DNA from 3 places in the Geobacillus sp. FJAT-46040 genome. Region 1 is predicted to be linked to each of the others. Evidence: riboswitches for the same ligand, from Rfam matches in the RefSeq annotation. Region 1 holds a riboswitch; each other region holds the start of a gene.

The links. A riboswitch is a leader RNA that binds a small molecule or an ion and turns the genes downstream of it on or off. The one in region 1 is predicted to bind S-adenosylmethionine.
Region 2: another riboswitch for S-adenosylmethionine. It lies ahead of CD000_RS00135 (methionine ABC transporter ATP-binding protein); the one in region 1 lies ahead of mtnW (2,3-diketo-5-methylthiopentyl-1-phosphate enolase).
Region 3: another riboswitch for S-adenosylmethionine. It lies ahead of CD000_RS08645 (hypothetical protein); the one in region 1 lies ahead of mtnW (2,3-diketo-5-methylthiopentyl-1-phosphate enolase).

Annotation. Positions count from the first base shown of each region.
Region 1 covers NZ_NISS01000001.1:2,003,984-2,014,665, reverse strand. The annotation lists gene CD000_RS10605 (carbon-nitrogen family hydrolase) at 1-544, opposite strand, end outside; gene CD000_RS10600 (pyridoxal phosphate-dependent aminotransferase) at 642-1,829, shown strand; SAM riboswitch class I at 1,914-2,022, shown strand; gene mtnW (2,3-diketo-5-methylthiopentyl-1-phosphate enolase) at 2,094-3,335, shown strand; gene mtnX (2-hydroxy-3-keto-5-methylthiopentenyl-1-phosphate phosphatase) at 3,332-3,994, shown strand; gene CD000_RS10585 (methylthioribulose 1-phosphate dehydratase) at 3,991-4,623, shown strand; gene CD000_RS10580 (1,2-dihydroxy-3-keto-5-methylthiopentene dioxygenase) at 4,658-5,200, shown strand; gene CD000_RS10575 (ZIP family metal transporter) at 5,289-6,023, opposite strand; gene CD000_RS10570 (MarR family winged helix-turn-helix transcriptional regulator) at 6,240-6,689, shown strand; gene CD000_RS10565 (phosphate propanoyltransferase) at 6,779-7,345, shown strand; gene CD000_RS10560 (short-chain dehydrogenase) at 7,407-7,955, opposite strand; partial or broken gene CD000_RS10555 (alpha/beta hydrolase family protein) at 7,974-8,708, opposite strand; partial or broken gene CD000_RS10550 (TolB family protein) at 9,107-10,307, opposite strand; partial or broken gene CD000_RS10545 (amino acid permease) at 10,430-10,682, opposite strand, start outside.
Region 2 covers NZ_NISS01000001.1:17,212-27,893, forward strand. The annotation lists gene CD000_RS00090 (3-hydroxyacyl-CoA dehydrogenase/enoyl-CoA hydratase family protein) at 1-1,250, shown strand, start outside; gene CD000_RS00095 (acetyl-CoA C-acetyltransferase) at 1,278-2,450, shown strand; gene CD000_RS00100 (acyl-CoA dehydrogenase family protein) at 2,588-4,372, shown strand; gene CD000_RS00105 (arsenate reductase family protein) at 4,450-4,815, shown strand; gene gcvH (glycine cleavage system protein GcvH) at 4,912-5,295, shown strand; gene CD000_RS00115 (YusG family protein) at 5,371-5,607, shown strand; gene CD000_RS00120 (toprim domain-containing protein) at 5,706-6,065, shown strand; gene CD000_RS00125 (thioredoxin family protein) at 6,062-6,379, shown strand; gene CD000_RS00130 (sterol-binding protein) at 6,526-6,873, shown strand; SAM riboswitch class I at 6,947-7,056, shown strand; gene CD000_RS00135 (methionine ABC transporter ATP-binding protein) at 7,144-8,172, shown strand; gene CD000_RS00140 (methionine ABC transporter permease) at 8,162-8,830, shown strand; gene CD000_RS00145 (MetQ/NlpA family ABC transporter substrate-binding protein) at 8,846-9,697, shown strand; partial or broken gene CD000_RS00150 (carboxymuconolactone decarboxylase family protein) at 9,828-9,917, shown strand; gene sufC (Fe-S cluster assembly ATPase SufC) at 10,151-10,682, shown strand, end outside.
Region 3 covers NZ_NISS01000001.1:1,633,199-1,643,880, reverse strand. The annotation lists gene glpK (glycerol kinase GlpK) at 18-1,508, shown strand; partial or broken gene CD000_RS08655 (ABC transporter permease) at 1,618-2,355, shown strand; partial or broken gene CD000_RS08650 (ABC transporter substrate-binding protein) at 2,316-3,125, shown strand; SAM riboswitch class I at 3,176-3,280, shown strand; gene CD000_RS08645 (hypothetical protein) at 3,349-3,684, shown strand; gene CD000_RS08640 (VOC family protein) at 3,701-4,084, shown strand; gene CD000_RS08635 (PaaI family thioesterase) at 4,265-4,747, shown strand; gene CD000_RS08630 (PaaI family thioesterase) at 5,103-5,519, opposite strand; gene hutG (formimidoylglutamase) at 5,660-6,628, shown strand; gene CD000_RS08620 (helix-turn-helix domain-containing protein) at 6,633-8,114, shown strand; gene hutU (urocanate hydratase) at 8,283-9,938, shown strand; gene hutI (imidazolonepropionase) at 9,953-10,682, shown strand, end outside.

The DNA.
Region 1 (10,682 bases):
TCCGCCAATGGTGCAGGCGGGGAAGCGGCCATTCGGCGACGACAAACAGCACTTCCGCCCCAGCCAAAGCATGGGCGCGAATCCACTCCGGAAAGCGGATGTCATAGCAAATGACCCCGGCGCATGCAAGCCCGTCGAGCGAAAACAAGCCTAAGCTGCTTCCCGGCTGCAAATACAAATGTTCATCCATTAATTGAAACAGATGGAGTTTGCTGTATTCGCCGACGATTTGACCGCTCCGGTCGGCCACGATCATCGTGTTCGTCACGCCGGTTGTTGTTTTTTTAGCGACCGAGCCGGCGACGAGATGGATGTTGTGTGCTTGCGCTAGGCGGGAGGCGAACGCTTTCGCCCGTTCGGCGCCTTCGTCGGCAATCTCATCTAGGCGCGTCAAATCGTAGCCGGTCGTCCATAATTCCGGCAGCACGATGATATTCGCGCCGTCCTTGACGGCCGATTCAATGGCGCTTTCCGCGCACCGTTCGTTTTCGTTCGGGTCGCCAAACGCAATATCAAGCTGGAGGCAGGCGATGCGGATCGTCATGAGTTTTCACCTCGAAAAAATTTTGCTTTACATTTTGCTTTTTACGATATATGATGTTGCACTAGAATTTCAAGAATTTTTTAAGAAGGTGTGGGCGATGACGATGGAAATTCCTTTTTCCGAGCTGCTTGAGCAGCTGCCAAAGCAATTTTTCGCCTCGCTTGTCGCAAAAGTCGGGGAGAAAATCAAGGCCGGATGCGACGTGATCAATTTAGGGCAAGGCAACCCGGATCAGCCGACGCCAAAGCATATCGTTGAGGCGATGCAGCGGGCGGCGGCCAATCCGAAATACCATAAATATTCGCCATTTCAAGGCTACTTCTTTTTGAAAGAAGCCATTGCCGCGTTTTACGCGCGTGAATACGGGGTGAACGTCGATCCAGACCGCGAAGTCGCCATTTTGTTCGGCGGCAAGGCCGGGCTTGTCGAGCTGCCGCTTTGCCTCGTCAACCCGGGCGATGTGGTGCTTGTCCCGGACCCGGGCTATCCGGACTATTGGTCGGGGATCGTGCTTGCCCGCGCGCGGATGGAGATGATGCCGCTTTCTTCGGAAAACGGATTCTTACCGGATTACGAAGCCATTCCGGAGTCGGTCGCCGACCGAGCGAAGCTCATGTTTTTAAACTATCCGAACAATCCGACTGGCGCGACGGCGACAAAGGAATTTTTCGCGGAGACGGTGGCGTTTGCCGCCAAGCACGGCATTGCCGTCGTGCACGATTTCGCTTATGGGGCGATCGGCTTTGACGGCCGAAAACCGGTCAGCTTCTTGGAAGCCGATGGGGCGAAAGACGTCGGCGTCGAGATTTACACCTTTTCGAAAACATACAATATGGCCGGCTGGCGCGTGGCGTTTGCCGTCGGCAACGAGCGGATCATTCGGGCGCTTGAGCTTTTGCAGGATCATTTGTATGTCAGCTTGTTCGGCGCCATCCAGGAAGCGGCCGCCGCGGCGCTCCTTGGTCCGCAAGATTGTGTCACGGAGTTGGTCGCATTGTATGAGGCGCGCCGCAATGCGTTCATCGCTGCGCTCTGCGAGATCGGCTGGGAAGCGCCGGCGCCGTCTGGATCATTTTTCGCCTGGCTTCCGTTGCCAAAAGGCGCATCATCCGCCGAATTTGCCGATCTGTTGCTTGAGCGGGCGCACGTCGCCGTCGCCCCAGGCATCGGTTTTGGAAAACACGGCGAAGGGTATGTGCGCGTCGGCCTCTTGACCGATGAAGCGCGGCTTCGCGAAGCAGCGGAGCGGATCGGCCGCCTTGGATTGTTCGAAAAAAATTTTTGAAAAATGATTGACAACGCCAATCGGCGATGTCATAATTCAAAGTAAATTTGCCAATTGTTTGATAAGTGCATAAACGAGCAGGCTTTCTTATCAAGAGCAGGCGGAGGGACGAGCCCAATGAAGCCCGGCAACCGGCTTGGCGCGCGCCAAGCACGGTGCTAATTCTTGCAGCGGAAACGCTGAGAGATAAGAAGAGCGCCATGGATGAGTGACGCCTCTTCTTATGAAGAGGCGTTTTTATTTCGAGATTGAGAGGGATGAACGATGAGTGCAGTGATGGCAACGTATTTGCTTCATGATGAAACAGACATTCGGAAAAAGGCGGAAGGGATCGCGCTCGGCTTGACGATCGGCACGTGGACCGACTTGCCGGCGTTGGAGCAGGAGCAGCTTCGCAAACATAAAGGGGAAGTCGTCGCTATTGAAGAGCTTGGCGAAAGCGAGCGGGTAAACGCCTATTTCGGCAAGCGGCTGAAGCGGGCGATCGTCAAAATCGCCTACCCGACAGTCAACTTCAGCGCCGATTTGCCGGCATTGTTGGTCACGACGTTCGGCAAGCTGTCGCTCGACGGTGAAGTGCGGCTGCTTGATTTAGAGTTTCCGGATGAATGGAAGCGACAGTTTCCTGGGCCGCGCTTTGGCATCGACGGCATTCGCGACCGAGTCGGGGTGCATAACCGCCCACTGTTGATGAGCATTTTTAAAGGCATGATCGGCCGCGATTTGGCGTACTTGACGTCGGAATTGAAAAAACAGGCGCTCGGCGGCGTTGACCTGGTCAAAGACGATGAAATTTTGTTTGACAGCGAACTTCTTCCGTTTGAAAAGCGGATCACCGAGGGCAAGGCGGCCCTTCAGGAAGTGTACGAACAAACAGGCAAGCGGACGTTGTATGCCGTCAACTTGACCGGCAAAACGTTTGCGTTAAAGGACAAAGCGAAACGAGCCGCCGAGCTTGGCGCTGATGTGCTGTTGTTTAACGTCTTCGCTTATGGGCTTGACGTGTTGCAGGCGTTGCGCGAGGATGAGGAGATTGCGGTGCCGATTATGGCTCACCCGGCGTTCAGCGGCGCTGTTACGCCGTCGGAGTTTTATGGGGTGGCTCCTTCGCTTTGGCTTGGAAAGCTTTTGCGGCTCGCCGGTGCCGACTTTGTCCTGTTCCCGTCGCCGTATGGCAGCGTGGCCTTGGAGCGTGAGCAGGCGCTTGGCATTGCAAGGGCGCTCACCGACGACCAAGAGCCGTTCGCTCGGGCATTTCCGGTTCCGTCGGCCGGCATTCACCCGGGATTGGTGCCGCTCATCATCCGCGATTTCGGCCTTGACAGCATCGTCAACGCCGGCGGCGGCATCCACGGCCATCCGGACGGGGCGATCGGTGGCGGACGGGCGTTTCGCGCGGCGATCGACGCAGTGCTGGCCGGCCGTCCGCTGCGTGCGGCGGCAGCAGAAAACGAAGCGCTGCAAAAAGCGATCGACCGCTGGGGCGTCGTTGAGGTGGAAGCATGACGAAACAGCTCGTTCTCTTTTGTGATTTTGACGGCACCATTACGGAAAACGACAACATCATCGCGATTATGAAACAGTTCGCCCCGCCGGAGTGGGAGGCGTTAAAAGACGACATTCTCGCTGAGCGCATTTCTGTTCAGGAAGGAGTCGGGAAGATGTTTTCCCTCCTTCCGTCCACGTTGAAGGATGAAATTGTGGATTTCCTGCGGCGCACCGCTCGGTTGCGCGCGGGATTCCGAGAGTTTGTCGCGTTTACGAAAGAGCGAGGCATTCCGCTTTATATCGTCAGCGGCGGCATCGACTTTTTTGTCTATCCGCTGCTTGAAGGGCTCATTGAACCGGAGCGCATTTTTTGCAACGGCTCCGATTTCAGCGGTGAGACGATCCGCATCACATGGCCGCATGCGTGCGACGGTGAGTGCCAAAACGGCTGCGGCTGCTGCAAGCCATCGCTCCTTCGCAAGCTTGCCCGCCCGGACGGATACCATGTCGTCATTGGCGATTCGATTACGGATTTAGCGGTGGCGAAGCAAGCGGATTACGTGCTGGCGCGCGATTTTCTGCTCCAAAAATGCCAAGAGCTCGGCTTGCCGCATGCGCCGTTTGCAACGTTTTTTGACGTGATTGATGCGTTGCAGCGAATGGAGGTGATCGTATGAGCATCTTCGTGAAAAAGTGGAACGAGCTCGCGGAAGTGAAAGCCGAGCTCGCCGCCCGCGACTGGTTTTTCGCGACAAGCGGCAATTTGTCGATCAAGGTGACAGACGACCCATTGACGTTTTTGGTGACAGCGAGCGGCAAGGATAAGCGGAAGCAAACAGATGAGGATTTTCTGCTCGTTGACGCCGCCGGAAAACCGGCGGAGGAAACAAACTTGAAGCCCTCGGCCGAGACGCTCTTGCACGCGGAAATTTACGGACGGACGAATGCCGGCTGCGTCTTGCACGTTCATACGGTCGACAACAACTTGATTTCTGAACTGTATGCGCAAAACGGGGAAGCGGTCTTTTCCGGCCAGGAAATCATCAAGGCGTTCGGCATTTGGGAGGAAAATGCCGCCGTGCGCATCCCGATTATTGACAATTACGCCGACATTCCGACGCTCGCTCGGGAGTTTGCGAACTATATCCATGGCGACGCCGGCGCCGTGTTGATCCAAAACCATGGCATCACGGTCTGGGGGCGTACAGCGTTTGAAGCGAAAAAACATTTGGAGGCATGGGAGTTTTTGTTCCGCTGGCAGGTGAAGCGGCTGCTTTTGCAGCGGGCCGGCCTGCCGGTTGGCTAATCCATATACATTTTTCCAAAGGAGGATGTGAACAATGGCAGTCATCAAAGTGAGAAAAACGGGCCAAGTGATTGAAGGAGAAGACAATGTGCGCGCGTTTTTGAACAGTCAAGGGGTGTTGTATGAACATTGGGACATCACGAAACTGCCGGAGCATTTGCGCGATAAATATGTTCTGACAGATGAAGAAAAAAATGAAATTTTAGCGACGTTCAAAGACGAAATTGAAGATTTAGCGGCGCGCCGCGGCTACAAAACGTGGGATATCGTCGCTCTGTCCGACGCGACGCCGAACTTGGATGAGTTGCTGAAAAAATTTGAACAAGTGCACATCCATACGGAAGATGAAGTGCGCGCCATTACGGCCGGCCATGGCATTTTCATTATCAAAGGCGACAAAGAGACCGGCTATTTTGACGTCGAGCTGGAAGCCGGCGATGTCATTTCCGTGCCGGAAGGGAATCCGCACTACTTTACGCTCATGGACGACCGCCAAGTCGTAGCCGTCCGCCTGTTCATCGACCCGTCCGGTTGGGTCGCCCATCCGTATGAAGAGAAAGAAGAGGCTGTCCAATAATGAGAACACCCCGTTGCCAGGCAAGGCAGCGGGGTGTTTCGTTCTGTATGGAGAGGAGAGCTTGCCTCGATGACGGAAGGAGAGACCGCTAAAACGATTCGGTTAACAAAATCATAAACAAAATGCCGATAATAAAGGCGTACGTCGAGATCCGTTCGTTGCCGTCGCCATGGCTTTCGGGAATGAGCTCTTTGTAAATGATGAACAGCATCGCCCCGGCGGCAAACGCCAACCCGTATGGAACGAGGCCGCGGAAGAGAGAGGTTAAATAAAAGCCGAGCAAAGACGTCACAATTTCGACCGCGCCGGTTAACGTGGCAATGACAAACGCTTTAAAGCGGCCAATCTGCTGATTGACTAAAAACAAGGCGACCAAAAATCCTTCCGGCGCGTTTTGCAAGCCGATGGCCAATGCGATCAAATTGCCGATTTGCGAAGCGCCGTCTGAGGCGTAGCTCACCCCGACTGACAGCCCTTCGGGGAGATTGTGCATCACAATGGCGGCGATGATGAGCATCGCCTTTTCGTCGAATTGCAAGCCGCTTTTCGTATGCTCCAAGTCGATATGGGGGACGGTCATCTCAAGCAACGTTAACACGAGCACCCCCGCCGCCAATCCGATGGCGAGCGCCTCAAAACCGCCGGACCGCAGGGCCTCGGGAATAAGACTTGTCATCGAGGCCGCCATCATAATGCCGGCTGAAAACGCGAGGAGCACATCGCGCCAGCGGTGAGTGAGCGATTTGGCCATAAACAAAATCGGCACAGCGCCAAGTCCGGTCGATAAGGCGGACAGCACACTGCCGGTCAATACCTCGTTCATCCAATTCCCCCTTCATCAGCCTTTATTTTTTCATATGCGCCGTTTCCACAAATGTGACAATCGCCCAAGCGCTGCCCTATAACAAAATTATCATAGCGAAAGGAACGGCCGCTGGCGAGAAAAATGGACCAGCGCCTGGCAAAAACGGTTGCCTGCCTGTTTGCTGTTCAAGTATAATGCAAGTAAGAAATGGTTAAATGCAAAGGGTTGGATGGCATGGAACAAAAAGAGCAAGAACTCGAGCAATCGCTAAAGTTGTTTATCGTATTGTCGCGGGCTTACCGCGCCGTAAGCGACCAAGTGAACAAATCAATCCACTCATTCGGGGTCAATCCGACCGAATTTGCCGTGTTAGAATTGTTATACCATAAAGGGGATCAGCCGCTCCAGCAAATTGGCGAAAAAATTTTGCTGGCGAGCGGGAGCATCACCTACGTCATTGACAAACTGGAAAACAAAGGATTGATCGTCCGCCGCGCCTGCGAAAAGGACCGGCGCGTCACGTACGCGTCCATTACAGAAGAGGGGCGGCGGTTTATTGAGCGCGTATTTCCCGAGCATGCGGAAAAAATTCACGAAACGGTTTCGGCGCTGACGGCGGCAGAAAAAGAGCAGGCGATTGCGCTGCTGAAAAAATTAGGATATGGGGCAAAAACAAGGGGCTGACGCGAGGTCGGCCTCTTTAATTTTGCCGGAAATGGATACGTTATATAAAGAACATACCATAGCCAGCAAAAAAGGAGAGATCACCATTGATGGTTCCAGTAGGGGTATCGAATCGCCACATTCATTTATCAAAAGAACACATGGCGGCGCTGTTTGGCGAAGGCGCCGAGCTGACGGTGCTCAAGCCGTTGTCGCAGCCCGGACAGTTCGCCGCCAAGGAAACGGTGACGGTCGAAGGGCCGAAAGGGAAAATTGAAAACGTCCGCGTCCTCGGACCGGTCCGTTCGCTGACGCAGCTTGAAATTTCGAAAACCGACAGCTTCAAGCTCGGCGTCGCGCCCCCGGTCCGCTTATCCGGCGATATTGACGGAACGCCGGGCATTACGATTCACGGGCCGAAGGGGACGGTGACCGTCGACAAAGGGGTGATCATTGCCAAGCGGCACATTCATATGACGCCGAAAGATGCCGAGACGTTTGGCGTCCGCGATAAACAAGTTGTGAAAGTGAAAACGCAAGGGGAGCGGGCGCTCATTTTTGACGAAGTGATCGTCCGCGTCAGCGAAGATTTTGCATTAGATATGCACATTGACACCGATGAAGCGAACGCGGCCGGCTTGAAAACGGGCGATTATGTCGAACTGCTTCCATCGTGAAACCATCCGCGCCAAAGGCGGACAAAGCACCCTCTCGGTACAAACGAGAGGGCGCTTCCCATTAATGCGGCCGCTTCTTCTCTGATGCTAGTGTGCCGACAAGATGAAACGGCGCATCACGCCGAATGGCGTCAATGACGCCGCTGCTGATTTCTTGATGGGTGAGCCAACGCGTGCTGTGCTCTTCGATCACGAAGCCAAGCTGAATTTGCCGGTACAGGCAAGCGGAAGACAAACGGAGTTCCCGCTTTGCCTCGGCCGGATGGGCCCGGCTGCCGGGCACGTGGAACAGACGCCAAGGACCGGGATGTCTGCTATTTTCCCGGATGATGGCCGGAAACGCCTGTTTCCCGTCGCTGTGCACCCATGCGACAACAAAGTCGAAGGCTCTGTTTTCATTGATTGTTTGGTGAATCAAGGAACATAGTACATCATGATCGCGATAATCGACCAAAAGCGGGGTAATGGCCTCCAGATGTGCGGCGCGGGCGATGAGCCGTTCCATCCGTTCCCTGTTCCGGGCGACGATGGATACATGGTACCCTTCTCGCACGAGCCAAAGCGACACGTCGGTTAACATGCCTGTCCCACCAATGACGAGTGCGTACATGGTGGTTCTCCTTTCGGATTAATGCGATGCTCCTTTCAAATAGCGGTCAAACCAGTCGACGATATGGCGAAGCCGCTCAAGGCGAAGCACCGGGTTGCCGGTGCGCGACAAATCGTGGTTGGCGTCCGGAAAGCGGACGAGCTTTGTTTCCCGCCCGAGCTGCTTTAAGGCGACAAACAGCTGTTCGGCCTGCTCAATCGGGCAGCGGTAATCGCGTTCGCTGTGCAAAATCAAAAGCGGTGTGCGCATGTGTTTGACGTATTTGAGCGGCGAATGATGCCAAAGCCGCTCAGCGTCTTCCCAAACGTCGCAGCCGACTTCCCATTTCGTGAAAAAGTAGCCGATGTCGCTCACGCCAGAGAAGCTGAGCCAGTTGGAAATCGAACGTTGAGTGACAGCCGCTTTGAACCGGTCGGTATGCCCGACGATCCAATTGGTCATAAACCCGCCGTAGCTGCCGCCAGTGACGCCAAGCCGTGTCTCGTCAATGAAGTCGAACTTGCTGATGGCGGCGTCGACGCCGGCCATAATGTCTTCATAATCCATGCCGCCATAGTCGCCGCGCACCGCATTGACAAACGACTGGCCGTATCCGTGGCTGCCGCGCGGGTTCGTAAACAGCACGGCATAACCGGATGAAGCGAGCAGCTGCAATTCATGGAAAAACGTAAATCCATACATCGCATGCGGCCCGCCGTGAATTTCGACGACAAGCGGCGCCTTTTCCCCTTCGTCAAGCTCAGGCGGTTTCATCCTATTTCGCGCAGGAGACTCCCACTTCAACGACCAAAGGGAGTAAGTGGGAGAGGAATGCGCGTTCCCCTTTTCTTTTGTGTATGATATAATAAAGGCGTGGAGAAAACCGTTTAATAAAGGCACTCCAATAACTGCTACTCGATGTATGGAGTTGGTTACAGGAAACGTTGTAACCGTAAAACATCGAGCGTAGATCCGTCTGTTGTGTGTGGAAGCCAAGTACTGCCAACAGACACACCGAGAGAATCGGTAACGATGCAGGCATGACCTGCGTCGTTGGGTAGTTGTCAACCTGCCCTGATGCAACCCCAAGTCAAGGAAGGAGGACGAAGTCCGCTTGTACTTCTGGGGAGTTGCAAGCCCCCACTTCAAGCGTTAGCTAAGTGGGGGTAGTTGACTGGCACGCGTAAGCCGTGTTTTCGTTCCATCGGCAAGCGAGACCGCATATAAATCGCCAACGGACGTAGGCGAGCTGATGGCGGCGACGGCTTGCCGTCCATTCGGATGGACGGTGAATCCGTATAGATGAAAATCTCCTTCGACCACTGGAACGATCGGGCCGGCGAGCGAGACGAAATATGCCTTGACGCGTCCGCGCTCTGAGGCGGTGACATACAGGCCGCTTCCGTCGCTCGCCCAAATCGGGCCCGGGCCTTTCGCATCAGCGTGCATGTCGCCGACCATGGCGTCACCGAGATGGACGTCCCAGTCGGCGGTCAACACCCGCTTCGTTCCACGTTCCGGCTCAAAGACGTAAAGCCGGTGAAGCGTCGCCCCAAGATAAGCCAAATCATGGCCGATGGCCGCGAGCTTCATTCCGTCCGGCGACCAGGCGAGTGAAGCGAACGCGCCGCAGCCGTTCGTCAAGTTCGTTTCTGTTTTTTTCTCGAGATCGAGCAAAATGATGTCGCGGGTAAAGGCGGTGTCCGGATCCTCGTTTCGGTTGGCGACAAAGGCAAGCGTCCGTCCGTTTGGCGAAATCGCAAACGAACCGATTTCCTCCTCGCGGCCCGTCAACGCTTCGATTTTTCCTGACAGCACATCGATGCGCGTGAGCACCGCCCGTTTGCCGTCAAGAAAACCAGCCGCGTCCGATTTGTAATACAGCCGCTCGATCACGCGCGGTTTCAGGTCGGCTCGCTTCACTTCTGCCTTTTCCGGTTCTTCGCGGTCTTCAATCGTTTCATCATCGCCAAGCGTCGTTAGGGCGATGAGAAACGTTCCATCCGGCGACCAGACGTAATCGCGCACGCCGTTTTTGAAAAACGTCAGCTGGCGCGCTTCGCCGCCATTGGCAGGCAGCAGCCAAAGCTGCACACGCCCCGAGCGGTCAGACAAAAAGGCGATCGTTTCGCCGTCCGGGGAAAAGCGCGGCTTCGTGTCGCGACAGCGCCCGAACGTCCATGGACGGACGGCGCCGTCTTCCGTCCACATAGATAGATGGGAGCGGTATTGGTTTTCTTCGTCGATCGATTTTTCCACAAACACGACGCGCGTTCCGTCCGGCGCGTAGTGCGGGTCGCGCACCGAGCGGAGGCGAAGCAAATCTTCCGCCGTCATGCCGCGGCGTTTTGTCAGGTGCTCGTTGTTGTTCATCAGCAAGACCTCTCTTTCCTTCAAAAATGGAACCATCTTGTATATTTCGTCTTACGAAAGAAAAGATCCTGCCCCAAAACAGAAAAAAACGAACGCCCAAACGATAGGCGTCCGTTTTTTAGCTATGCCGACAGTTTTTGTTTTTCATTTGCCTGCTGCGCTGCCTTTTTCACCTGCGGGTAGAAGATCACGCCGCTTGCCAGCAAGGCAACGCCCAGCAGGAACGTTTTCATATCCGCCGTCCCGGCGATGACGACCCAGACGGAATACAATGTTGCCAGCGCCGCAACGATGCCGTCAGCGAGCCGCTCCCGTCCTGCCGCATACGTTTCCCCCGTGAGCGTGAGCTTCAGCTGGAAGACGGAAGCAATCAAA
Region 2 (10,682 bases), 2.0 Mb from region 1:
CCGACGACATCGTAGCGATCGATCAGGCGATGAAGTGGGGGTTCGGCTGGGAGCAAGGTCCGTTTGAACTGTGGGATGCGATCGGCCTCGAGAAGTCGGTGCGTAAAATGCAGTCAGAAGGGCGCGACATCCCGTCGTGGATCACGGACATGCTCGACGACGGAGCCACATCGTTCTATAAAACGGAAAACGGCCGGCTGTTCTATTATGCGCCGGGCGGGTATAAAACAGTAGAAGAAAACGAAAAAGTCATCCACATCCGCCGGCTGAAAGAGGCGCGCGGCGTCATCAAGAAAAATGCCGGCGCCAGCCTCATTGACCTCGGCGACGACGTGGCGCTTCTGGAGTTCCATTCGCCGAACAACGCGATTGGCGCCGATATTGTCCAAATGATCAACGAGGCGCTTGAGGAAGTCAACCGCAACTACAAAGGGCTCGTCATCGGCAACCAAGGGAAAAACTTCTGCGTCGGCGCGAACTTGGCGATGATGCTCATGGAGGCGCAAGACGAAAACTTTTTTGAATTGGAACTTGCCGTTCGCCAGTTCCAGCAAGCGCTTCTCAAAATGAAATACAACCCGAAGCCGGTCGTCGTCGCGCCGTTTGCCATGACGTTAGGCGGCGGGGCGGAAGTGAGCTTGGCGGCTTCACGCATCCAAGCGGCGGCCGAGACGTACATCGGGCTCGTCGAAGTCGGCGTCGGCTTGATTCCGGGCGGCGGCGGCAACAAGGAGCTGTACATCAAACGGTTGAACAGCCTGCCGCGCGGCGTGGACGTCGACTACGTCAAAATCGCGGCCAGCGTATTTGAAACGATCGCCATGGCGAAAGTGTCGACGTCAGCGGCGGAAGCGCGCGAGCTTGGCTTCTTGAATCACCGCGACGGCATCACGATGAACGGCGACCATCTGCTGTATGAAGCGAAACAGGCGGTGCTCTCGATGTATGAGGAAGGGTACCGGCCTCCTGTAAGGAAGAAAGTGCCGGTGGCCGGCGAAAGCGGCTATGCCGCCATGCTGCTTGGGGCGCAGTCGATGTTCCATTCCGGCTACATCAGCGAGCACGATTTGAAAATCGCGAAAAAATTGGCGTATGTTCTAGCCGGCGGCAAAGTGCCGTACGGAACGGAAGTCGACGAGCAATATTTGCTCGATCTCGAGCGCGAGGCGTTTTTGAGCCTCATCGGCGAGCCGAAGACGCAAGCGCGCATGCAGCATATGCTTGTGAAAGGAAAACCGCTCCGCAACTAAAGCGGAGGAGATCAAGGGGGGATTGGCGTGAGAGAAGCGGTCATTGTCGCAGGTGCGCGCACACCGGTCGGCAAAGCGAAAAAAGGAACGCTCGCCCACGTGCGGCCGGATGATTTAGGGGCGCTCGTCGTCAAAGAAACGATCAAGCGCGCGGGGAACTATGAAGGAAACATTGACGACTTGATTATCGGGTGCGCCATGCCGGAGGCGGAGCAAGGATTGAACATCGCCCGCAACATCGGCGCGCTCGCCGGGCTGCCATATACCGTGCCGGCGATCACGATCAACCGGTATTGCTCGTCCGGTTTGCAGGCGATCGCCTATGCGGCGGAACGGGTGATGCTCGGCCATTCCGACACGGTCATCGCCGGCGGGGTCGAATCGATGAGCATGGTGCCGATGATGGGGCATGTCGTCCGCCCGAACGCCCGCTTGGCGGAAGAAGCGCCGGAATACTACATGTCGATGGGGCACACTGCCGAGCAAGTGGCGAAAAAATACGGCGTCAGCCGCGAGGACCAAGACGCATTCGCGGTGCGCAGCCACCAGCGCGCCGCCAAGGCGATTGCCGAAGGAAAATTCAATGAAGAAATCGTGCCGGTCGAGGTGACGGTGCGCAAAGTAGAAGGCAACAAACTCGTTGAGGAGAAAGTCGTCTTTACACAAGATGAAGGCGTGCGCCCGGACACGAATATGGAAACGCTCGCGAAACTCCGGCCGGCGTTTGCGGTAAACGGCACCGTCACCGCCGGCAACGCGTCGCAAATGAGCGACGGGGCGGCGGCGGTCATGGTGATGGACCGCGAAAAAGCGGAGTCGCTCGGCTTGAAGCCGCTCGGCAAGTTTCGTTCGTTCGCGGTTGCCGGCGTGCCGCCGGAAGTGATGGGGATCGGCCCGGTCGCTGCGGTGCCGAAAGCGTTGAAGCTGGCCGGCCTTGAGCTGTCCGACATCGGTTTGATCGAGCTGAACGAAGCGTTCGCCTCGCAATCGATCCAAGTCATCCGCGAACTTGGGTTGGATGAAGACATTGTCAACGTCAACGGCGGGGCGATTGCTCTAGGCCACCCGCTCGGCTGCACGGGCGCGAAGCTGACCTTGTCTTTGCTTTACGAAATGCGGCGCCGCAACGTGCAGTTCGGCATCGTCACGATGTGCATCGGCGGCGGCATGGGAGCGGCCGGCGTGTTTGAGCTGCTGTAGCGGCAGCTGACAGCGAGCGGGCTTCATCAGCTCGCGCGAGGCATGCATCCGCATTTGCCCGGCTGCATGGAACGTCTATTTCCCGGGCGGCGTTGCCGCCCGGATCATCAATCATCTTTCGGGGGAGGAAATCAACGATGGCCAAAACGATGGAAGAAGCGATCAAAGGCGGCAGCTTTTTGATTGAAGACATTCCGGCGGAGCGCGTGTTTACGCCGGAAGATTTCACCGACGAACATCATATGATTGCCAAAACGACGGAAGAGTATGTCAACAATGAAGTGCTCCCGCAGCTCGAGCATTTGGAAAACCACGAGTTTGACCGTTCCGTGAAATTGCTTCGCAAAGCGGGCGAGCTCGGCTTGTTAAGCGCTGACATTCCGGAAGAATACGGCGGTTTGGACCTAGATAAAGTCAGTTCGGCCATCATTGCGGAAAAAATGGCGCCGGCCGGCGGTTTTGCCATTTCGCACGGGGCGCACGTCGGAATTGGCTCGCTGCCGATTGTGTTGTTTGGCACGGAAGAACAAAAACAAAAATATTTGCCGTATTTAGCGACCGGCGAAAAAATCGCCGCCTACGCCTTGACGGAGCCTGGCTCGGGTTCGGACGCCCTCGGCGCGAAAACGACGGCGAGATTAAACGCGGAAGGCACGCATTACATTTTAAACGGCGAAAAACAATGGATCACCAACTCCGGTTTTGCTGATGTGTTTGTCGTCTATGCAAAAGTCGACGGCGAACATTTCACCGCGTTCATCGTGGAACGCGACTTCCCGGGCGTTTCAACTGGTCCGGAAGAAAAGAAAATGGGGATTAAAAGCTCGTCGACAAGAACGCTCATTTTGCAAGATGTGCCGGTGCCGAAAGAAAACGTGCTCGGTGAAATCGGAAAAGGCCATGTCATCGCCTTCAACATTTTGAACATCGGCCGCTACAAGCTTGGGTTAGGGGCGGTCGGCGGCGCGAAGCGGGCGCTTGAAATCACGCTCAAATACGCCAATCAGCGCCAGCAATTCAAACGGCCGATTTCGCAGTTTACGTTGACGCAGGAAAAATTCGCGACGATGGCGTCGCGCCTGTATGCCGCCGAAAGCTCGGTTTACCGCACGGTCGGCTTGTTCGATGAACGGATGAGCCTGCTTGATGCGGAAAAGGCGAAAGATGGCAAAGAAGTGGCGAAATCGATCGCCGAATATGCGATCGAATGCTCATTGAACAAGTTTTTTGCCACGGAAGTGCTCGATTACATCGTGGATGAAGGCGTGCAAATCCACGGCGGGTACGGCTTTATGCAGGAATACGAAATTGAGCGCGCCTACCGCGATTCGCGCATCAACCGCATTTTCGAGGGGACGAACGAAATCAACCGCCTTCTCGTGCCGGGCATGTATTTGAAAAAGGCGTTAAAAGGCGAGCTGCCGCTCTTCCAAAAAGCGCAGCAGCTTCAGGAAGAACTGATGATGATGGCCGCCGAAGAGCCGGGGACGGGCGCGCTGGAACAAGAGAAATACTTGGTGCGCAACGCGAAAAAAATCGCCTTGATGGTCGCCGGTTTAGCGGCGCAAAAATACGGCCAGCGCATTGAAGAAGAGCAAGAAGTGCTCGTCAACATCGCCGACATCGTCTCGAACATTTATGCGATGGAATCAGCGCTTTTGCGCACGGAAAAAGCGATTCAGGCGAGCGGTGAGGAGAAAAACAAACAAAAATTGCTGTACACGCAAATTTTCTGCCAAGAGGCGTTCAATGAAATTGAAGCCCATGCGAAAGAAACGCTCGTCGCCGTCGAACAAGGAGACACGCTGCGGATGATGCTCGCCGCTCTCCGACGGCTGACGCGCCATACGCCGATCAACGTGATCGCGAAAAAACGCGAAGCGGCCGCCGCGCTCATTGAAGCCGAACGGTATATTGTGTGATAATGGGAAGCACCAGGCGTTTGCCTGGTGCTTCTTATTTGTTTGCCACACAGCGGAAATGAAAGGGAGGAGTGAAGATGGCGCTCACGCTCTATTGGTATCCAAAATGCGGAACGTGCCGGAAGGCGAAAAAATGGTTGGATGAACACGGCATTGAGGTGCAAACGGTGCATTTGGTCGACGAGCCGCTGACGAAAGAGCAGCTCGCCCGTTTGCACCGTCAAAGCGGGCTGCCGCTCAAAAAATTTTTCAACACGAGCGGGATGAAATACCGCGAGCTTGGCTTGAAGGACAAGCTCGACCGCGCATCGGAAGACGAGATGCTCGATTGGCTCGCCTCGGACGGGATGTTGGTCAAACGGCCGATTTTGACGGACGGCGAGCGGGTCGTCGTGGGCTTTCGCGAACAAGAATACGAGGCGTTTTTCGCGGCGGGGACATAAAAAATTTTTTGCAAAATCGGGTGAATTCAGTGAGTTTTTGCGGAAAATCGGTTATGATGAAAAGGAATATACATTTTGTCGCAATGGAGGGATACGATGAACACGCCGAAAGAACTTCGCTATACAAAGGAGCATGAGTGGGTGCGCGTGGAAGGAGAGAACGTGCGCATCGGCATTACGGATTACGCCCAATCAGAGCTTGGCGACATCGTCTTTGTCGAGCTGCCGGAAGTCGGCGCAGAGGTTACGGCGAACGAGCCGTTCGGCAGCGTTGAATCGGTGAAAACGGTCTCGGAATTGTATGCGCCGATCAGCGGCACGGTCGTTGAAGTGAATGAGGCGTTAAATGACCATCCGGAGTACGTGAACGAATCGCCGTATGACAAAGCGTGGATGATCGTCGTCAAACCGAATGATTTGAGCGAAATCGACAATTTGTTGACGGCGGAACAATACGAGGCGATGATCAACGAAGGATAAACGTTCCTGCAATCTTCGCTTCGATTCGGGCACTCTATACATACCGGAATTTGATTGAAAAAAGGGGTGCTCGCGATGGCGCTGCAAACGACGCGCATAGATGTCACGGACCGGATCATCGGCAAACTGAACGGCCGCTCGCTGGAGTTGTACGAGGAAGGAGAGCTCATCGGGCGCCTTCCGCTTCCGGCGGCCGTCCCGTTGAAAAAGGGGTATACCGAACAAAACGGAAGAATTTACAAACAGGTGACCGCTACCGTTGAGCCGGACCAAAAATATGTCGATTGCGACGGGGAAGCGGGCTGGTGTTGAAAGGCAACGGTGGATGGCTGTTGCTTTTCATTTTCAACATTTGGCCGGCGCAAGACATACAATAATAGTATCCTCATTTGAAGTTAGGTGGGTCGGACATGCGACGCGTGGAAAAAGTGATCATCGTCGAAGGGCGATCAGACAAGCAAAAAGTGGCGGCGGTGCTGAACGAACCAGTCGTCATCGTCTGCACAAACGGCACGATCAGTGATGCGCGCCTTGAGGAGCTGGCCGATGAGCTGGAAGGATGCGGTGTATACGTCTTGGCCGATGCCGATGAGGCGGGAGAAAAATTGCGCCGGCAGTTTCGCCGCATGTTTCCAGAGGCGGAGCATCTTTACATTGACCGGGCGTATCGCGAAGTGGCGGCCGCTCCGCCTTGGCACTTGGCGCAAGTGCTGTTGCGCGCTCGTTTCGACGTCCGCATCGAATCGCTCATGAGGGGAAGAGGCGAGTGAAAGCGATCGACCGAAACGATGTCATGCGAGTGGTGGAAGTCGAGCCGCTTCTGGCCCTTTACTTGTATACCCCGCTGTGCGGCACGTGCCAGCTGGCGCGGCGGATGCTCACGGTGGTGGAGCAGTTGTTTCCGGCGCTGCCGTTTTACGAAACGGACATCAACTATATCCCTGAGCAGGCCGTTGCGTGGAAAATTGAAAGCGTTCCTTGCCTGCTTCTTTTTAGGGACGGAACGGTCGCAGGCAAGTGGTATGCCTTTCATTCCGTTCCGTATTTGTACGAAGTGATTCAAGCCTGCTTGCCGTCCCGATGATTCGCCTTTTTTTGACGCTGTTTGACACATTTCTTGGGAAATGACAAAAACGGCGCTCGTTCGTCAACGGGTTGTCGAGATTTTTGTAAAGGATTTCTCCTCTTCAGGTGGAAGTGAAAAAAATAAAAATGGGGGAGGGGATATCCATGGAAATGCGTGAATTAGTTGGGCAGTTCGTGGAACGGATGCAAGTGTTGCACCATTTGGTGCCGATTTTGCCGGATGAGCAGCTGTATGTTCGGTTTGAAAGCGATGACGAAACCGCCTTGCTGTTGATCGGCAAGGAATCAGCCGCTAGAGGGATGGAAAACGATGAACGGAAAACATTGACGGTGCGCGGTTCCAAAGAGGCGCTCGCGTCCCTGCTGAACGGCGAACTGAAGCTGCAGCAGCTCGTCCGGCTGCGCGAAGTGCATGTATCGGGAAGCTTTCGTCATCTGTTGCTGCTTGAGTCGCTCCTCCATTTGGCTAAGCCGTATCGGCATGTTGGGTGAAATTTTTATTGACAATGTTCGACACAAGGTGATACAATCACAGCTGTAGTCAATCGAATAGGTGATTGTTGCGCTCTTATCAAGAGAGGTGGAGGGATGTGCCCAATGAAGCCCGGCAACCGTCAGCGCATGTGCTGAAATGGTGCCAATTCACACAAAGCGGCCTGCTTTGAGAGATAAGAGACAGAATGGTGCACAATACCTTTCTGTTCTCTGCGGGCAGAAAGGTTTTCTTTTTGCGCTCCGCCGCTTGGGGAGGAAGGTGAAACGATGATTACACTCGAACAAGTGACGAAAATCTATCAAGCGGCCAACGGCTCGGTCACGGCTGTCGACAATGTGTCGCTTGAGATTCGCGAAGGGGAAATTTTCGGCATTATCGGCTACAGCGGCGCGGGGAAAAGCACGCTCATCCGCTTGCTCAATGGGCTCGAGAAGCCGACGAGCGGCAAGGTGATCGTCGCCGGCCGCGACATGGGGCGCATCAAAGGGCGGGAGCTGCGCAAGGCGCGTCAAGAAATCGGGATGATTTTCCAGCATTTCAACTTGCTTTGGTCTCGCACAGTCAGGGAAAACATTGCCTTTCCGCTTGAAATTGCCGGCGTCCCGAAAGAGGAGCGGAACAAGCGGGTGGATGAATTGATCGAGCTTGTCGGCCTTTCCGGGCGCGAGGATGCCTACCCGTCGCAGCTGAGCGGCGGGCAAAAGCAGCGGGTCGGCATCGCCCGGGCGCTCGCCAACAACCCGAAAGTCTTGCTGTGCGACGAGGCGACATCGGCGCTCGACCCGCAGACGACCGATGCGATTTTGGACTTGCTCGTTGACATCAACAAGCGGCTCGGGCTGACGATTGTGCTGATCACCCATGAAATGCACGTCATCCGCAAAATTTGCGACCGCGTTGCGGTGATGGAAAGCGGCCGAATCGTCGAGCAAGGCGAAGTGTTGCATGTGTTCCGCAACCCGCAGCAGCCGATCACGAAACGGTTCGTCAAGCAGCTGATCGAGCCCGAGGAGACGGAAGAGGCGATTTCTCATTTGTTTGGCCAATACCCGAGCGGGCTGATCGCGCAGCTGACGTTTGTCGGCGCGGCAGCCGGAAAGCCGCTCACCACCGAAGTGGTGCGTCAGTTTGCCGTCGATGTCAACATTTTGCAAGGGAAAATTTCGCAAACCCATCAAGGCGCCTATGGGGTGCTGTTCGTGCACCTCGACGGGGCGAGGGATGAAATCGACCGGGCGCTTGACTACATTCAAAGCCAGCAGGTGGCGGTGGAGGTGATTCACGATGCTCGCTAACCTCCTGCCGAACGTGCAATGGGAGACGATGTGGGCGGCGACGGTCGAGACGCTGTATATGACGGGAGTGGCGGTGGCGGCCACTTTCGTCCTCGGAATCGTTCTTGGCTTGCTTCTATTTTTGACAGCGAAGGGCAACCTATGGGAAAACCGGTTTGTCAATACAGTGATTGCGGCGTTTGTGAACATTTTCCGCTCGATTCCGTTTATTATTTTGATCATTTTGCTCATTCCGTTTACCACCTGGCTTGTCGGGACGATGCTTGGCGCCAATGCGGCGCTGCCGGCTTTGGTCATTGGGGCCGCGCCGTTTTACGCCCGCATGGTCGAAATCGCTCTTCGCGAAATTGATAAAGGCGTCATCGAAGCAGCCCAAGCGATGGGCGCCTCAACGTGGACGATCATTTGGAAAGTGCTGCTGCCGGAGTCTTTGCCGGCGCTCGTCTCCGGCATTACGGTGACGGCGGTGTCGCTCGTCAGCTATACAGCGATGGCTGGAGCCATCGGCGCCGGCGGGCTTGGGAACTTGGCGTATTTGGAAGGGTTCCAGCGCAACCATAACGATGTGACATTTGTCGCAACCGTATTGGTGTTGGTCATTGTATTTATCATTCAGCTGATCGGTGACTTTGTCACTTCGAAAATCGATAAACGATAAAGGGGGAAACAACTGATGAAGAAATGGTTGGGTGTGTTGCTCGCCGCCATTCTCGTGCTCGCTTTGGCGGCATGCGGCGGCAACAATAACGACAGCGCGGAAGGCGGCAAAGACGGCAAATTGGTGAAGTTGAAAGTCGGCGCGTCGAACGTGCCGCACGCGGAAATTTTGGAAAAAGCGAAACCGATTTTGAAGAAAAAAGGCATCGACTTGGAGATCATTACGTTCCAAGATTACATCTTGCCGAACAAAGCGTTGGCTGATAAAGACATCGACGCCAACTACTTCCAGCACATTCCGTACTTGGAATCGCAAATGAAAGAACACGGCTATGATTTCGTCAACGCCGGCGGCATTCATATCGAGCCGATCGGCCTGTATTCCAAAAAATACAAAAGCATTGAAGAACTGCCGGACGGCGCGACGATCATCATGAGCAACTCGGTCGCCGACCATGGCCGCATTTTGTCGATGCTGCAAGAAAAAGGGCTCATCAAATTGAAACCGGGCGTCGATAAAACGAAAGCGACAGTCAATGACATCATCGAAAATCCAAAGCATTTAAAATTTAAGGCCGATGTCGACGCCGGGCTTCTGCCGCAAATTTACAAAAACGGCGAAGGCGATGCGGTGCTGATCAACGCCAACTATGCGCTTGACGCCGGTTTGGACCCGGCGAAAGACCCGATCGCCGTGGAGTCGCCGAAAAACAATCCGTATGTGAACATTATTGCGGTGCGCAAAGGCGATGAAAACCGGAAAGAAATCAAAACGCTTGTCGAAGTGCTGCAATCGAAAGAAATCCAAGATTTCATTAAAGAAAAATACCACGGCGCCGTCATTCCAGCGGCGACAAACAATCAATAACGGAAGCGAATCGCTTCCGTTATTTTTTGCACAAAAAAGAGCCACCCGAAAGTTCAAAACCGTTTTGGATGGAGAGACGCCGCGGCCGGTCTGTTTTCCCGCGCTTCATCGGTTGTTCAAACGCGCCAGTACGGCGGCCGCGTTTGGCGGCGGGGCGGCGATGAGCCAGGCGGTGACGCTCGTGCAAGAATGCCTCCGCGAGCTGCGGGCGGCTCACTAGACTCCGGAAAAAACGGGGGCTTTTTTTTGCAAAAACTCGTACAAGCTTGAGGTTTTCGTGTAAAATAGTAAAAGGCGCTATTTTTTCACACGGCCATCGTGAAAAACAGAGCAGGGAAGTTGCAGGTAGTTTTCATTTGTTATAAAATTGTAATGAGAATAAAATGAGAATGAGCGATCGCTAGAAGACAAGCGAGCGAACTGACTCTCAATCGGGAATTGGAGGTATGCTGCATGGCGGTATTGACGATTCGCAATCTCCACGTCGCCGTGGAGGGAAAAGAAATTTTAAAAGGAGTGGACTTGGAAGTCAAAGGCGGGGAAATCCACGCCATCATGGGTCCGAACGGAACGGGGAAGTCGACGCTGGCATCGGCCATTATGGGCCATCCAAAATATGAAGTGACAGAAGGATCGGTGACGCTCGACGGCCAGGATGTCCTTGAGATGGAAGTCGACGAACGGGCGCGCGCCGGCCTGTTTTTGGCGATGCAATACCCAAGCGAAATCAGTGGAGTGACGAACGCCGACTTTTTGCGCGCTGCGATCAATGCCCGGCTTGGCGAGGGCAACGAAATTTCGCTCATGAAATTCATCCGCAAGCTCGATGAAAAAATGGCGTTTCTCGAAATGAACCCGGATATGGCGCACCGTTACTTGAACGAAGGATTCTCGGGCGGGGAGAAAAAGCGAAATGAAATTTTGCAGCTGATGATGCTTGAACCGAAAATCGCCATTTTGGACGAGATCGACTCCGGATTGGACA
Region 3 (10,682 bases), 370 kb from region 1:
GAAGGGGGAAGAATGTCATGAATCAATACATTTTAGCCATCGACCAAGGCACAACGAGTTCGCGCGCGATTTTGTTCAATCAAAAGGGCGAAATCGTCCATATGGCGCAAAAAGAGTTTACGCAATATTTTCCGCAGCCCGGCTGGGTCGAGCACAACGCCAATGAAATTTGGGGATCGGTGCTTGCGGTCATTGCCAGCGTCTTGTCCGAGGCGCAAGTGAAGCCGGAACAAGTGGCAGGGATCGGGATTACGAACCAGCGGGAGACGACGGTGGTGTGGGAGAAAGACACCGGCAACCCGATTTACAACGCCATCGTCTGGCAGTCGCGGCAGACGGCCGGCATTTGCGATGAACTGAAAGCGAAAGGGTATGACCCGCTATTCCGCGAAAAAACCGGCTTGCTTATTGACGCCTATTTTTCCGGGACAAAAGTGAAATGGATTTTGGACCATGTCGAGGGGGCGCGCGAACGGGCGGAGCGAGGAGAGCTGCTCTTTGGCACGATTGATACGTGGCTCATTTGGAAGCTGTCCGGCGGCCGCGCCCATGTAACCGATTACTCGAACGCGTCGCGCACATTAATGTTTAACATTCATACGCTCGAGTGGGATGACGAGCTGCTTGCGATTTTAAACGTGCCAAAGGCGATGCTTCCTGAGGTGCGCCCGTCCTCGGAAGTATACGCGAAAACGGTTCCGTATCATTTCTTCGGCGTGGAGGTGCCGATCGCAGGCGCCGCGGGCGACCAGCAGGCGGCTTTGTTCGGCCAGGCGTGCTTTACGGAAGGGATGGCGAAAAATACGTACGGCACCGGCTGCTTTATGCTGATGAATACGGGGGAAAAAGCGGTGCAATCGAAACACGGGCTGCTCACAACGATCGCCTGGGGAATTGACGGCAAGGTTGAATACGCCCTTGAAGGCAGCATTTTCGTCGCCGGTTCGGCCATTCAATGGCTGCGCGACGGCTTGCGGATGATCAAAACGGCGGCTGACAGCGAAGCGTACGCCGAAAAAGTCGAGTCGACCGACGGGGTGTATGTCGTCCCAGCGTTCGTCGGGCTTGGCACGCCGTATTGGGACAGCGAAGTGCGCGGGGCGGTGTTTGGCCTCACGCGCGGCACAACGAAAGAGCATTTCATCCGGGCCACCTTGGAATCGCTCGCTTACCAGACAAAAGATGTGCTCGCCGCCATGGAAGCCGATTCCGGCATCTCGCTGACCACGTTGCGCGTTGACGGCGGGGCGGTAAAAAACAATTTCCTTATGCAATTCCAGAGCGATTTGCTTGCCGTTCCGATCGAACGTCCGGTTGTGAATGAAACGACGGCCTTGGGTGCGGTGTATTTGGCCGGGCTGGCGGTCGGCTACTGGAACAGCCGAGATGACATCGCCGCCCAATGGCAGCTCGAGCGCCGGTTTGAGCCGAAGATGGATGACGACAAGCGTACCGCTCTCTATGAAGGATGGAAAAAAGCAGTGCAAGCGGCGCGGTCGTTTAAATGATGGAAAAACGCAGATGTCTCGTCATGGGCATCTGCGTTTTTGCGTTTTGGCTTGCACGTTACGGGGCGGAAAAAATGAAACAGCATCGCCCTCCTCTGTTTGTCGAGTAGAGGAAATTGTAAAGGTAGACTTTTTGGCCATTCATTCGCCGCCATCGGCGGAACATTGGCTTGGCACCGATTATGGCGGCCGCGATGTGTTCGGCCAGCTGATCATTGGAGCCCGCAATTACTTTACGATCGGCCTGGCGATTACGCTAATCACAGGTGCGATCGGCCTTGTGGTGGGGCTTGTGGCCGGCTATTTCGGCGGCTGGATTGACAATGTCATTATGCGCATCATCGATTTCATTCTCGTTCTGCCGTTTTTGATGCTCGTTATTGTTTTTGTCGCCATTGTGCCTAAATATAATGTATTGACGTTCATTTTGATCATGAGCGCGTTTTTGTGGACGGGCAAAGCCCGGCTGATCCGCGCCAAAACGCTGGCCGAGCGCGAGCTGGATTATGTCAGCGCGTCAAAAACGCTCGGCACGCCAGATTGGAAAATCATTATTTTTCAAATTTTGCCCAACCTCAGCTCGATCATTATCGTCAATTTGACGTTAAATTTGGCGGGCAACATCGGCATCGAGTCCGGGCTCACGTATCTTGGCTTCGGGCTGCCGGAGAGCACGCCGAGCTTAGGGACGTTGGTCAGCTATGCGACCAACCCGGATGTTTTGCAAAACAAATGGTGGGTTTGGTTGCCTGCGTCATTGCTTATTTTAGTGATGATGCTGTGCATAAATTTCGTCGGCCAAGCGTTAAACTCGGCCATTGGGATGCGAAAAAGCAGGAAAACGTAATGGACAATCCGAAATTCCAAAACAAAAAACTGCGCCAAGCGATGGCGTATGCCGTCAACAACCAAGAGGTGGCTGACCGCCTGTATCATGGCTTGCGCTTCCCGGCGAACACGCTCATTCCGCCGTCGTTCCCGGGCTATCATGACAGCTCCATCAAAGGATATACGTACAATCCGGAAAAAGCGAAACAATTGCTGGATGAAGCGGGATATAAAGATGTAGATGGCGATGGCCTCCGCGAAGATCCAAACGGTAAAAAATTCAAGATCAACTTCTTGGCGATGAGCGGTGGGGACATCGCTGAACCGCTGGCCAAATTTTATATGCAATCCTGGAAAGATGTGGGCCTCGATGTTCAGCTTGTAGACGGACGCTTGGCGGAGTTCAACTCCTTCTACGATATGGTCGAAAAAGACGATCCGAAAGTGGATGTCTACGCCGCCGCTTGGGGAACTGGAACGGACGTCGACCCGTACGGATTGTACGGCCGCAACGTCATGTTCAACTACTCGCGCTGGGTGAATGAGAAAAACGATGAACTGTTGGAAAAAGGCCATTCCGAACAGGCGTTTGACAAAGAATATCGTCGGAAAATTTACAGTGAATGGCAAAAGTTGATGAACGAAGAAGTGCCGGTCATCCCGACGTTGTATCGTTCGGCCATTTATGCCGTCAACAACCGCGTCGCTAACTTCACGGTTGACCCGAGCTCGAAGCTGACGTGGAAAGATGTCGGCGTCACGTCCGAGCAACCGGAAGTCGAACAATGACGATTGTTGCCTTTGATGATGTATGATAAGATAGAAGACAAATTGCATACGTCTTATCAAGAGTGGGCGAGAGAACGGGCTTGATGACCCCACAGCAACCTGCCGCCGGCAAGGTGCTAACACCCGCAAAGCGGTCTCGCTTTGGATGATAAGAACGGTTGCCCCCTTTCGCATCATTCCGAGGCGAAAGGGGTTTTTGTCGATAGGGGGTGAAGGAGAAACAGTGGAGGAGGCGGTTTCGCTCCGCGCTTGCATGGCCGCTCATCTCCGTGCCGCTGCGTTCGCCGTTTGTGTCATGCGCTGCGTGCAGGCGGAGCTGATTCGGTTTGACCCTGAAGCGGCGGTTCATGTCGACCGCGGGGGCGGATATACCCACTTGTATGGGAAAGCGCAAGGGACAACCTTTTCAGTGTTGTTGACCGACAGCGAGGCGGACGAATGGAAGGCGGACGGACCGTACGCCCTTGACCGCTACATATGGACAGAGCTTGGGAAAAAAGGGATTTTCCCGATGCAGATGACGCCGTATTTACAAGCTGTATGGTTAATGGAGTCATAGAAAGGAAGAGGGACGAATGGCAGTCAAAAAATTTGAACATGTCGGCATTCAAGTGAAAGACATCGAAGCATCGAAAGAGTTTTATCAAAATGTTGTCGGCTTGGAGCTGCTCGACGAAATGATTCATACGAACGGCACGATGAAATTGGCGTTTTTAGGGATTGGCGGCTCGATCATTGTCGAGCTGATCGAAGGATACAATCCGGATTTGCCGACGGAAGGAAAAGTGCACCATGTGGCGTTTACGGTGGAAGGCATTGAGCAGGAGAAAGAACGGCTTCAGTCGCTCGGTGTGCCGCTTGTGTGGGAAGAAATAACGACACTTCCGAACGGGGCCAAATATTTGTTCTTCCTCGGGCCCGACGGCGAATGGATCGAGTTTTACGAGCCTGCTCGATAAATGGCGTCACGCTAGGCGGCCAGCTGTTTGGGCCGCCTATGAATTTGCCGTCTGGCGATTGGCGCTTCGTTCCATTTTTCTTCGTATGGCCTTGCCTGCCGCTAGACAACAACCGTCCATGTAGGAGTCGTCGTCTTCTCGATTCAATGGTATACTAGAAAAAGAGAGGGGGAGGATGACGTGGAAGAAATGATCGTGCACGCGATTCAAGACGACTACCCTGATGAATTCGCTTGGTGCTATGGCTGCGGGCGTCTGAATGAACAAGGTCACCATTTCCGCACCGGGTGGCGGGGCGACAAAACGGTGACGGTGTATACGCCGCGTCCGGAACATACGGCGATTCCAGGGTTTGTGTACGGCGGGCTGATCGCCTCGCTCATTGATTGCCACGGCACCGGTTCAGCGGCGCTTGCCTTGCATCGGAAAAACGGCCATGAACCAGGGAGCGGGGAAACGCCGCCGCGCTTTGTCACTGCGTCGCTTCACGTCGATTTCGTCAAGCCGACGCTGCATGGAGTGCCGCTTGTCGCCGTCGGCACTGTGATGGAGATTCATCCGAAAAAATGGAAAGTGGACACCGGAGTGTTCGCCAACGGCGAACTGTGCGCCCGCGGGCAAGTCGTCGCCGTCGTAATGCCGAAAACGTTTGTCCGTGGGTAACAAGCAACGAAAGGCGCCGGAGAGCGGCTGTTTTTGACAGCGCTTTCTCCGGCGCTTGGCAACTGGTCGAAAACGGCTGCGCCTCACCTCGTTTCGCCATTGAGGACTGATGATGTCATGAAAAAGGCAACTCGACAACGCCTCTTCTCAAGTGGGGAAACCTTGTGAAATTGGTTCTCCTTTTTCAACAAAACCACCGATTTGGCGAACATCATCGTTTTTCACCGGTTTTCTCGGATTCCTCTGATCATCGCTTTCCATGCGTTTCAAAACAACAACAGCAGCTGCTGTTTGGACTCGTCGAATCCAAGGAGAACGAGCATGCGCAAAAACGCCTTTTGGAGATCCATCACCTTCACGGTTTGTCCATGATCAGCACCGACGACGTGGCGCTCGCCACCTCTTTGCCGTTTTGCCGCACGATGGCGGTTACATAGGCGACGGTTTTCCCGAACTTTTCCACCCGCGCCTCGATTTCGGCTTCTCCAGCCGCCGCTGGGCGGTGAAACGTCGTCTGCAAGTTGATGGAGGCGTGCATTTGGTCATCGCGAAGCAAGGTCGTCACCGCATACGCCATGAGAATGTCCGCCGCCGCTCCGACGAACCCGCCCATGATCACCCCGTTGCCGTTGAGGAGCGATTCATGGATCGTCCATACCCCTTTCGCATAGCCGTCTCGGGCTTCCGTCAGGCGGACGCCGAGCGTTTCGTCGCATGGGGGCGGCGCGCTTTGACCGGCGATGACAGCGTGCAAGTTGGTCATTGGCTTCATGTGGAACACCCTTTCTGTTGTCAATCATGTTTTTTATTCGCCAAACGGCGGCGATTTCCTCTTTTCGCGTGCATGGGGAGGAGAACGGCAAAGCTGTGGCGAAAGAAACAAGCAGCGGATGATGGAAAGGAGATGGTCTCATGTATCAACCGCCAGACGCCGGCCGTTGGACGGGACGGATTGACAGCGTGAGCGATGAGCAGGCGTTTCGCCTTCATCAGCGCATTCGCCTGCTCGATTTGTCCAAGCCATTGGAGACGGTGGAACGAGCGGCGGCATTCATCGGGTTTGCGTGCGACGAAGGAGTGCGCCGCAACCAAGGCCGCCAAGGGGCGAAAGAGGCGCCGGCCGCCGTCAAAGCGGCGCTGGCCCGGCTGCCTTGGCATCTTCCGGAAGGGGTCGTTGTCTATGACGCAGGCGATGTCGTTTGCGTCGATGAACGGCTCGAACAAAGCCAGACTGAACTTGGGAAGGCGGTCGCCCGCCTGCTGAAAAACGGGATGGCGTCTATCGTGATCGGCGGCGGCCATGAGACGGCGTACGGCCATTACTTGGGCGTTCGCGAAGCGCTCGGGCCCGAAGCCCGCCTTGGCATCCTCAACATTGACGCCCATTTTGATTTGCGCCCGTACGATGACGGGCCGACATCCGGGACGATGTTTCGGCAAATATTGGATCAAGACGATCAAGTGAGCTACTTCTGCCTTGGCATTCAGCGGCTCGGCAACACGGCGGCGCTGTTTGCGGACGCCGAGACGTATCGGTGCCGTTACATGCTGGAAGACGAGCTGACCGCAGGGCCGATCGAGGCCGCCTATGAACAAATTGAGAAATTTGCCGCCGATCATGATGCGGTGATGCTCACCATTTGCATGGACGCCATCAGTGCAGCCGCCGCGCCGGGGGTGAGCGCGCCGTCGCCGTTTGGGCTCGCCCCGTCTCTGGCGCGCGCGCTCATCCGCCGAATCGTTTCCCATCCGAAAACGATCAGCGTCGACCTTTGCGAAGTCAATCCGCTCTTGGATGAAGGCGGAAAAACGGTGGCGTTGGCGGCCGCCTTTTGCATGGAGGCGCTCCTTCATTTTCAACGCTTGCAGCCAAGGCGGTGAGAACGTGAAATTGGTCATTGCCGAACGGGACGACAAGGAACGAGAAGCGATCCGCTGGCTCGTGTCCGCGTATTCCTTGCCGATTGAGCGGGTGTATACGGCGGCTACGGTCGAGGAGATGATGGCCGTCTTGGAGCGGGAGGCGCCGGAGCTATTGTACGTCGAACTCGACATGATTCCGTATGAACGATGGCCGCAGGCGACCGCCCACGTCCGCTTGTTTTGCCAACGCGTGATTGCCGCAACGGCCGAGGCGACGTTTGCGCGGGCGAAACAAGCCATCGACTGGCAATGCGTCGATTTGCTTGTCAAGCCGCTTGAGCCCGCCAGGCTGAAACAAGCGTTGAGGACGGCGGTTTCGCTTTCCTCCAACAGCCGCTCGAGCCTGACAGCGGGTTTTGACGGCCATGACGACTACCGCGCATTATTTTACGATGACCCCGCCGCAGCTTCCACCCATGTATGGCTTGTGCAGGCGGAACAGCCTGCCTTGTCTCGAGAAGTGATCCGCTTTTTAACGAGCTATCCGTTTCGCGGACGGGCGCGCGTATTGCCGCTCACCCATATGGCGGTTTGCCTGCTTCCCGATTTGCCGGGCGACGGGAAAGAAGAGGCGTGGAAGCTGTTGCGCGATTGGGAAGAGGAGCATCATGAGCCGCTCGCGGTTGTCGTGATGCCGCCTGATGGTCGGAAAACGGTGCGCGGGCAATACCAAGCGGCCCGCCGGCTGCTCGAGACGACGTTTTTCATTGGCTATCGCCAGGTGATCGCTCCCGCTTCGGAATACGAACAGTGGCGTGAGCTCGATCCCTTTTTGACGCCGGAGGAGCAGCGGCAATGGATCGAGATGCTCGAGCGGTTCGACCATGAAGGGGTGAAGCGATGGCTGCGGCGCGAATTCTCCCATTGGAAGCCGCCGTTTCCGAGCCCGGAGATGGTGCGGACGCGGCTGACGAGCATCTTGGCGCAAATCCGCCGGTTTATGAAAACATACGGCCTTGACCGCGGCGGAACCGAGCGGGAGTATATGCGCATTTTTCAAGACATTTTGTACAATCCCGTCTTGTATCGCATCGTTCAAGAATTGATTTTATTTTTATATCGATTGTTCCATGAGGCCAAGCAGGCCGAGGAAGACGCGCGCGTCGACGCCGTGGAGCGCGGCCTCCGCTATATGGAGGCGCATTTTCGCGATCCGTCGCTCACGCTTGAGCGGGTCGCGGCCGCCGCCGGGCGCAGCCCCGCGTATTTCAGCCATTTGTTGTCGAAAAAGCGCGGCGTGACGTTTCGCCAGTGGCTGACCAACCGGCGGCTTGAGGAAGCGAAACGGCTGCTTCGGCAGACGGATTTGTCGATTAAAGAAATCGCCGAACAAACCGGGTTTCGCACCGCCCATTATTTGATGCGCGTCTTTAAAGCCGAACTGAACCAGACGCCGACCGCCTACCGCGATGAACAACGGCTGAAACCGTCATCACCGCGGTAGGCGGTTTTTTCAAAAGAAATGAACATATATCAAAAGAAATGGATAGATGAAGCGAAAAGAAAAAAGAAATTTCAAAAAAAATGGATCATCTTGAAAAGACGAGAATCTATCTCCATCCTCTTGGCTTCCTTACAATAAAAAGCAAAGAGGAAAAAGGAGAGGATGACGATGGCAGAAAAACGGACCGTCAGCCCGCCCGCGGGAACAGAGCGGCGGGCGAAAGGATGGATTCAAGAAGCGGCGTTGCGTATGTTAAACAACAATTTGCATCCCGATGTCGCCGAGCGGCCGGATGAGTTGATCGTCTACGGCGGCATCGGCAAGGCGGCGCGCAACTGGGAATGTTACGAGGCGATTGTGGACACCCTTCTTCGTTTAGAAAACGATGAAACGTTGCTCATTCAATCCGGCAAGCCGGTGGCGGTGTTTCGCACGCATCCGGACGCCCCTCGCGTGCTGATCGCCAACTCCAACCTCGTGCCCGCATGGGCGACGTGGGACCATTTCCACGAACTTGACAAAAAAGGGTTGATCATGTACGGACAAATGACGGCCGGGAGCTGGATTTACATCGGCAGCCAAGGGATCGTCCAAGGGACGTATGAAACGTTTGCCGAAGTGGCGCGCCAGCACTTTGGCGGCACGCTGGCCGGGACGATCACGCTGACTGCCGGCCTTGGCGGCATGGGCGGGGCGCAGCCGCTCGCGGTGACGATGAATGGCGGCGTCTGCCTCGCCATCGAAATCGATCCGGCCCGCATTCAGCGCCGCCTTGATACGAAATATCTCGACACGATGACCGACAGCTTGGAGGCGGCGCTCGAGATGGCGAAACGAGCGAAGGAAGAGAAAAAAGCGCTGTCAATCGGCCTTATCGGCAATGCGGCTGAAGTGTTGCCGCGTCTCGTCGAAATGGGCTTTGTTCCGGACGTCTTGACCGATCAAACGTCCGCCCATGATCCGTTAAACGGCTACATCCCGGCTGGCCTTACGCTTGATGAGGCCGCCGAACTCAGGGCGCGCGATCCGAAGCAGTACATCGCCCGTGCAAAACAGTCGATCGCCGCGCATGTTCGAGCGATGCTGGCGATGCAAAAGCAAGGGGCGGTGACGTTTGATTACGGCAACAACATCCGCCAAGTGGCAAAAGACGAAGGGGTGGACGACGCCTTTTCCTTCCCGGGTTTTGTGCCGGCCTACATCCGTCCGCTCTTTTGCGAAGGAAAAGGGCCGTTCCGCTGGGTGGCATTATCCGGCGACCCGGAAGACATTTATAAAACCGATGAAGTCATTTTGCGTGAATTCAGCGACAATGAGCGTCTTTGCCATTGGATTCGCATGGCGCAAAAACGCATTCAATTCCAAGGGCTGCCGGCGCGCATTTGTTGGCTCGGCTACGGCGAGCGGGCGAAGTTCGGGAAAATCATCAACGACATGGTGGCCAAAGGCGAGCTGAAAGCGCCGATCGTCATCGGCCGCGATCATTTGGATTCGGGCTCCGTTGCTTCGCCGAACCGGGAGACGGAAGGAATGAAAGACGGAAGCGACGCCATCGCCGACTGGCCGATTTTAAACGCGCTGTTGAATGCGGTCGGCGGCGCAAGCTGGGTGTCGGTTCACCACGGCGGCGGCGTCGGCATGGGCTACTCGATTCACGCCGGCATGGTCATTGTCGCCGACGGCACAAAAGAGGCGGAAAAACGGCTGGAGCGCGTGTTGACGACCGACCCGGGGCTTGGTGTGGTCCGCCACGCCGACGCTGGGTATGAGCTCGCCATTCGGACAGCGAAAGAAAAAGGCATCGATATGCCGATGCTCAAGTAGAAAGGGGGATCCATATGCGCCCGCTTTTTGTCCGCCGCGCCCGCCAGCTCGTCACGCTGGCGGGAAGCTCCGCGGCTCCGCTTGTCAAGGAGAAGATGAGCGATCTAGGCATCATCGAAAACGGCAGCGTCTGGATCGAAAACGGCACGATCGTGGCGGTTGGTGCGGACGATGAACTGGCCCGCCAATTTGCCGATCGGCTCGCCGAAGCGGAAGTCATTGACGCTAAGGGCAAAACGGTGACGCCTGGGCTTGTCGATCCTCATACTCATCTCGTTTACGCCGGCAGCCGCGAACACGAATGGACGATGCGCCTTCATGGAGCGACGTACATGGAAATCATGAACGCAGGCGGCGGCATTCATGCCACGACAAAAGCGACGCGCGAGGCGTCGGAAGAGATGTTGTATGAAGAAAGCAAGCGGCGGCTCGATCAGTTTTTGCTTCATGGGGTCACGACCGTCGAAGCAAAAAGCGGCTATGGTTTAAGCCTTGAGCACGAAATCAAGCAGCTTGAAGTCGCCAAGCGTCTCGATGACACCCACCCGGTCGATATCGTCTCCACGTTTCTTGGCGCTCATGCCGTTCCGCCGGAGTGGAAGCACGATCCGGATGAATACGTCCGCCTTGTCATCGACGAGATGATTCCCGAAGTGAGCCGGCGGGGGCTCGCCGAGTTCAACGACGTCTTTTGCGAGCGCGGCGTCTTTACCCCCGACCAGGCGCGCCTCATCCTCGAAGCAG